2 linked regions of the Piscinibacter gummiphilus genome follow. The protein of the gene in region 1 binds, or shares a complex with, the protein of each later gene. Links are inferred from orthologs where the notes say so. Each region holds a gene or a part of one and is shown on either strand. Other genes may lie near its edges. The genes, in order: metK and groL.

Evidence for each region.
Region 2: the proteins of metK (region 1) and groL are in contact, whole or in part, in a cryo-EM structure (PDB 8P4O), measured with the Escherichia coli proteins. The link is inferred for Piscinibacter gummiphilus from one-to-one orthologs.

The regions. Positions count from the first base shown.
Region 1 is NZ_CP015118.1:693,145-696,418, forward strand. What follows is about bases 27-2,984. They hold metK (methionine adenosyltransferase), read right to left. Parts: upstream 2,119-2,984; coding sequence 934-2,118; downstream 27-933. Other genes in these bases: A4W93_RS03150 (ATP-binding protein), read right to left, coding at 27-729; A4W93_RS03160 (lysophospholipid acyltransferase family protein), read left to right, coding at 2,262-2,984. Also shown: more of A4W93_RS03150, read right to left, coding at 1-26; more of A4W93_RS03160, read left to right, coding at 2,985-3,125; A4W93_RS03165 (LpxL/LpxP family acyltransferase), read left to right, coding at 3,130-3,274. UniProt on the Escherichia coli protein: Catalyzes the formation of S-adenosylmethionine (AdoMet) from methionine and ATP.
Region 2 is NZ_CP015118.1:5,500,543-5,503,703, forward strand. Bases 193-3,037 are described here. They hold groL (chaperonin GroEL), read left to right. Parts: upstream 193-712; coding sequence 713-2,362; downstream 2,363-3,037. Other genes in these bases: groES (co-chaperone GroES), read left to right, coding at 389-679; A4W93_RS25140 (DUF1631 family protein), read left to right, coding at 2,502-3,037. In the rest of the region: more of A4W93_RS25140, read left to right, coding at 3,038-3,161.

The sequences.
Region 1 (3,274 bases):
GGCCTCGTTGCGGTCGAGCACCTGTCGGGTCTTCGCGTCGGTGACCATCAGGCCTTCGGTGAGCGTCTCGATCAGCGAGCGGAGGTAGGCCTCGCGCTCGTGCACGGCCTGGGCCATGCGCTTGAACGCGTCGGACACCTGGCGCACCTCCAGCACGGGGCTGTCGGGGATCTCGATGCCGGAGCCGCCGGCCGCCAGCTGCTGGCTGGCCTCGGCGATGCGGCGCAGGCCCTTCGTGAGCCAGGTCATGCACAGCGTGAGCAGCGCGGTGCCCAGCGCCAGCACGAGGCCGCCGATCAGCAGCCCGTTGCGGGACATCGCGGCCTGCGCCTCGGCGATGGCGCGGGTCTGGATGCCGAAGCGCAGCGCGCCGAGGTGCTGGCCCTCGATGGTGAGCGGCATCGCGACGTCGAGCGTGGGCTGCCCCGCGGGCATGGTGCCCGACGCCGCCACCTGGGAGCCCTGCGCGTCCACCACCTCCAGGTACGCGAGGCCGCGCTCGGCCACGCTTTCACGGACGACGGTGCTGAGGGTGGCGTAGTCGCGGCTGGCCAGCAGCGGCGAGACGGCGGCGTTGAGCAGCGGGCGGAGCTGGTCGGCCTCGGTGTCGAACTGGCGCGCGAGCGCGGTGGTGACGAGGCTGTTGGCGTTCCAAAGCAGCAGCCCCAGCATGACCACGAAGATGGCCACGCTGCCGACGATCAGTTGAACTCGCAGGGTGCGGAACAAGGCGGTCGCTGGCTCGGGGCGGCCCGAAGGCCGGTCGCCCATTCTGCAGCAGCAACTGCACACATCGGCTCAGGGTCGGCCCGGGGAAACCGGGGCCGACAACGTTGTCATCCCGGCGGAGGCCGGGACCCCGTGCGGTCGATCACGCCTCGGCGCCTGTTGCGGGCGCCGAGGGTCCCGGCCTTCGCCGGGATGACGGGCCTTTTACTTCAGGCCAGCCGCGGCGCGAAGCACGGCGGCCTTGTCGGTGGCTTCCCACGTGAACTCCGGCTCTTCCCGGCCGAAGTGGCCGTACGCAGCGGTCTTCTCGTAGATCGGGCGCAGCAGGTCGAGCATCTGGATGATGCCCTTCGGACGCAGGTCGAAGTGCTCGTTGACGAGCGCGGCGATCTTGTCGTCGGGGATCACGCCCGTGCCTTCGGTGTAGACGGTCACGTTCATCGGGCGGGCCACGCCGATGGCGTACGCCACCTGCACCTGGCACTGGCGGGCGAGGCCGGCGGCCACGACGTTCTTCGCGACGTAGCGGGCGGCGTAGGCGGCCGAGCGGTCGACCTTGCTCGGGTCCTTGCCGCTGAAGGCGCCACCGCCGTGCGGGCAGGCGCCGCCGTACGTGTCGACGATGATCTTGCGGCCGGTCAGGCCGCAGTCACCCTGCGGGCCGCCGATGACGAAGCGGCCGGTCGGGTTGATCAGGTACTTCGTTTCCTTCAGCCACTCCTTCGGGAGCACCGGCTTGATGATCTCCTCGATGACGGCCTCGATGAACGAGGGCTTCATCTTCGACGAGGTTTCGCTCTGGTCGGGGTGGTGCTGCGTGGAGAGCACGACGGTGTCGATCGAGTGCGGCTTGCCGTCGACGTAGCGCATCGTCACCTGGCTCTTGGCGTCCGGGCGCAGGAACGGCAGGCGGCCGTCCTTGCGCAGCTGGGCCTGGCGCTCGACGAGGCGGTGGGCGTAGTGGATCGGGGCCGGCATCAGTTCCGGCGTCTCGTCGCAGGCGTAGCCGAACATCAGGCCCTGGTCGCCGGCGCCGATGTTGAGGTGGTCGTCGGACGCGTGGTCGACGCCCTGGGCGATGTCGTTGCTCTGCTTGTCGTAGCAGACCATCACGGCACAACCCTTGTAGTCGATGCCGTAGTCGGTGTTGTCGTAGCCGATGCGCTTGATGGTGTCGCGCGCGACCTGGATGTAGTCGACGTGCGCGTTCGTGGTGATTTCACCGGCGAGCACCACGAGACCCGTGTTAGTCAGCGTCTCGGCGGCGACACGCGAACGGGGGTCTTGCTTGAAAATGGCGTCGAGGATGGCGTCCGAGATCTGGTCGGCGACCTTGTCGGGGTGGCCTTCGGAGACGGATTCGGAAGTGAAAAGGAAATCGTTCGACACTCTTAAACTCCAGGCAATGGTTGGAAACGCGTTGCCGGACCGGAGGGTTTTCGAGCGGCGAACGCTTTAGCAGAATTTTTGAGTCGCCCTGCAAGTAGTTCAATAACTCGGCGACCCGAGCATTATAGAGACTTCCCCACCCGATGCTGACCCTATTCCGTTGGTTCTCCAGGTTTCCGCTGCGCGTGCTGCATGCCCTCGGCGCGCTGCTGGGCTGGATCACCTACGCCTGCTCGCCCACCTACCGGCGCCGGCTCCAGGCCAACGCCACCCTCGCGGGTGTCCCCGAGGCCGAATGGCGCGGTGCCATCGCGTCGGCCGGGCGCATGGTGGCCGAGATCCCGTACCTGTGGGGCCGCCCGCCCGGCGAGCCCATCCTCCCGAAGGTGCGCTTCGAGAACGAGGGGCTGCTGGCCGACGCGCTGGCCCAGGGCCAGGGCGTGCTGCTGCTCACGCCGCACATGGGCAGCTTCGAGGTGACGGCCCAGGCCATCGCCGAGCGGTTCGGCGCCACCCAGCCCATCACCGTGCTGTACCGGCCGGCGCGCCACCCGCTGCTGAAGGAACTGGTCCGTACCTCCCGCGAGCGGCCGAACCTGATGGCCGCGCCGGCCACGCTGTCGGGCGTGCGCCAGATGATCCGGGCCCTGCGCAAGGGCGAGATGGTGGGCCTGCTGCCCGACCAGGTGCCGCCCGACGGCATGGGCGTGTGGGCCCCGTTCTTCGGCCAGCCCGCGTACACGATGACGCTGGCCTCGCGCCTCGTGCAGCAGACCGGCGCCACGCTGCTGCTCACCTGGGGCGAACGGCTGCCTCACGGCGCGGGTTTCGTGCAGCGCTTCCTGCCGTTCCCGGAGGCGCTGCCCGCCGATGCGGCAGAATCCGCGGCCGCGATCAACCGGGCGATGGAGGGGCTGATCCGCCAGCGCCCGTCGCAGTACCTGTGGGGCTACCACCGGTACAAGGCCCCGCGCGAACAGCCCGCGGCCTCGGAGAACAAGGAGTAAACGCGTGGCGACACGACTGCTGTTGGGGTTCCTGTGGCTGCTGCAATGGCTGCCGTTGTCGGTGCTGGCCGCCCTCGGGCGCGGGCTGGGCAGCCTGCTGTGGCGTGTCGCGTCGTCGCGCCGCCGCATCGCGTTGCGCAACCTCGAAC
Region 2 (3,161 bases), 4.8 Mb from region 1 along the record:
CCCCGCCATGCGGCCGTTCAACGCCAAGTGAGAAAAGCTCAGGACTTGGTGAGAACCGCCAACTGCCCACGCGCAGGGGCCGTGAGTTCCATTGTTAGTGAGAAAAATTCCAAACTCACTGAGAACCGACAGAGGGTCCCGCTGCAAACCCAGCACTTGAACCCACCCCATCCGGCCCAACTTCAGCAAGCTCTGGCCCGAAGCCAGCAGCCCGGGTCTTGCCAGCCGACCTCGGCTCCCTATAATCCGCTCTGCTAGCACTCGACCCGGTCGAGTGCCAACAGTGGTCCGAACCCCATCGATGCGGACTGCTGGAGATTCGTCAGTGATCGCCAACTAGCGATTTCTGCCCCGCAGAAGTTCGATACCGAGTCATCAAGGAGATGCTATGAAACTTCGTCCGTTGCACGACCGCGTGGTCGTCAAGCGCCTGGAACAAGAAACCAAGACCGCTTCCGGCATCGTGATCCCCGACGCCGCCGCTGAAAAGCCGGACCAGGGTGAAGTCATCGCCATCGGCACCGGCAAGCGCAACGACAAGGGCGAATTCGTCGCCCTGAGCGTCAAGGTCGGTGACCGCGTGCTGTTCGGCAAGTACAGCGGCCAGACCGTCAAGGTCGACGGCGACGAGCTGCTCGTGATGCGCGAAGAAGACCTCTTCGCCGTCGTCGAGAAGTAATCCCCCGCCCCCACAGAATTCGGAGAAATCAACATGGCAGCAAAAGACGTTGTCTTCGGCGGCGAAGCCCGCGCACGCATGGTCGAGGGCGTGAACATCCTCGCCAACGCCGTCAAGGTGACCCTGGGCCCGAAGGGCCGCAACGTGGTGCTCGAGCGTTCGTTCGGCGCCCCCACCGTCACGAAGGACGGTGTGTCGGTCGCGAAGGAAGTCGAGCTCAAGGACAAGCTCCAGAACATGGGCGCCCAGATGGTCAAGGAAGTCGCTTCCAAGACCAGCGACAACGCCGGTGACGGCACCACGACCGCCACGGTGCTGGCTCAAGCCATCGTCCGCGAAGGCATGAAGTACGTGGCCGCCGGCATGAACCCGATGGACCTGAAGCGCGGCATCGACAAGGCCGTCACGGCCCTGGTCGCCGAGCTGAAGAAGGCCTCGAAGGCCACCACCACGTCGAAGGAAATCGCTCAAGTCGGCTCGATCTCGGCCAACAGCGATGAATCCATCGGCAAGATCATCGCCGACGCGATGGACAAGGTGGGCAAGGAAGGCGTGATCACCGTCGAAGACGGCAAGTCGCTCGACAGCGAACTCGACGTCGTCGAAGGCATGCAGTTCGATCGCGGCTACCTGTCGCCGTACTTCATCAACAACCCGGAAAAGCAATCGGCGCTGCTGGACAACCCGTTTGTCCTGCTCTTCGACAAGAAGATCAGCAACATCCGTGACCTGCTGCCGGTGCTGGAGCAAGTGGCCAAGGCCGGCCGTCCGCTGCTGATCATCGCTGAAGAAGTCGAAGGCGAAGCGCTGGCGACCCTGGTGGTCAACACGATCCGCGGCATCCTGAAGGTTGTCGCCGTCAAGGCCCCTGGCTTCGGCGACCGCCGCAAGGCCATGCTCGAAGACATCGCCATCCTGACGGGCGGCAAGGTCATCGCCGAAGAAGTCGGCCTGACCCTCGAGAAGGTCACGCTGGCCGACCTCGGCCAGGCCAAGCGCGTCGAAGTGGGCAAGGAAAACACCACGATCATCGACGGTGCCGGCGCTGCTGCCGACATCGAAGCCCGCGTCAAGCAAGTGCGCGTGCAGATCGAGGAAGCCACGAGCGACTACGACCGTGAGAAGCTGCAAGAGCGCGTGGCCAAGCTGGCCGGCGGTGTTGCCGTGATCAAGGTCGGCGCTGCCACCGAAGTCGAAATGAAGGAAAAGAAGGCCCGCGTCGAAGACGCCCTGCACGCCACGCGTGCGGCGGTGGAAGAAGGCATCGTGGCCGGTGGTGGCGTGGCCCTGCTGCGCGCCAAGCAATCGGCTGGCGCCATCAAGGGTGACAACCCCGACCAGGAAGCCGGCATCAAGCTGGTCCTGCGCGCCATCGAAGCACCGCTGCGCGAGATCGTCGCCAACGCCGGTGGCGAAGCCAGCGTGGTCGTCAATGCCGTCCTGGGCGGCAAGGGCAACTACGGCTTCAACGCCGCCAACGACACGTACGGCGACATGATCGAAATGGGCATCCTGGATCCCACGAAGGTCACCCGCACGGCCCTGCAGAACGCGGCTTCGGTCGCTTCGCTGATGCTGACCACGGAAGCCATGGTCGCCGAGTCCCCGAAGGACGACGCTCCGGCCGCCGGCGGCATGGGCGGTGGCATGGGTGGCATGGGCGGCATGGGCATGGACATGTGATGTCCCGGCCGGACCCCTCCGGTCCGGCCAGTTGCCTCGCGCACATCGAAAAGGGCTGCTTCGGCAGCCCTTTTTTACGGGCCGAACACGGCGCATTTCGTCACCAACGCCTTTTTGCCACCGCCGCATAATGGCGTCGATGGCGACCGTAGTCCCCCCCCTGCTCCAATCCTTCGTCGACGCCGAACTCGGCCAGTCGGCCGACCTGATCGCCCGCACGCTCGCGACCATCCAGAGCCAGCTGCGCCAATCCGGCGACGGCATGCTGGCCGCAGCCGAGCGCCAGCACCACTTCGACCTCGCCCAGGCCCTGGCCCAGCACCAGGTCACGTTCCAGCGCCGCTTCGTCGACGCACTGCGCGATGCGGTCGTCGCGGAACTGAACCCCACGGACGACACCGCCAGCGGCATGTCCCTGGCCTCCAGCGGGCTGGGCGGCCTGCACCTGATGGACGAGACGCGGGTCGAGTCCGAGATCGGGCTCTCGCGCGCCATCCAGGAGATCGACACCGCCGCCGAATGGGAGCTGCGCGAACTGCAGACGTTCACGTCCACGCTGCGCGGCCAGGAACACGTCACCGCCGAGTCGAACCCGATGCGCCCCCGCGTCTACGCGAAGGCGCTGGCGGAGGCCTCGGAGGCCCTGCCCGTCCTGCCGGTGCAGCAGGCGCTGCTGCTGCGCCTGTCGGCCACGGCCATCGCCCCGCTGCTGAAGAAGGCCTGGGCCGCGGCCTCGTCGAGGCTGGAGCGCAAGGGGGTCACGCCCAGCATCTACCGCACCGTCGTGTTCGCCCCCGGC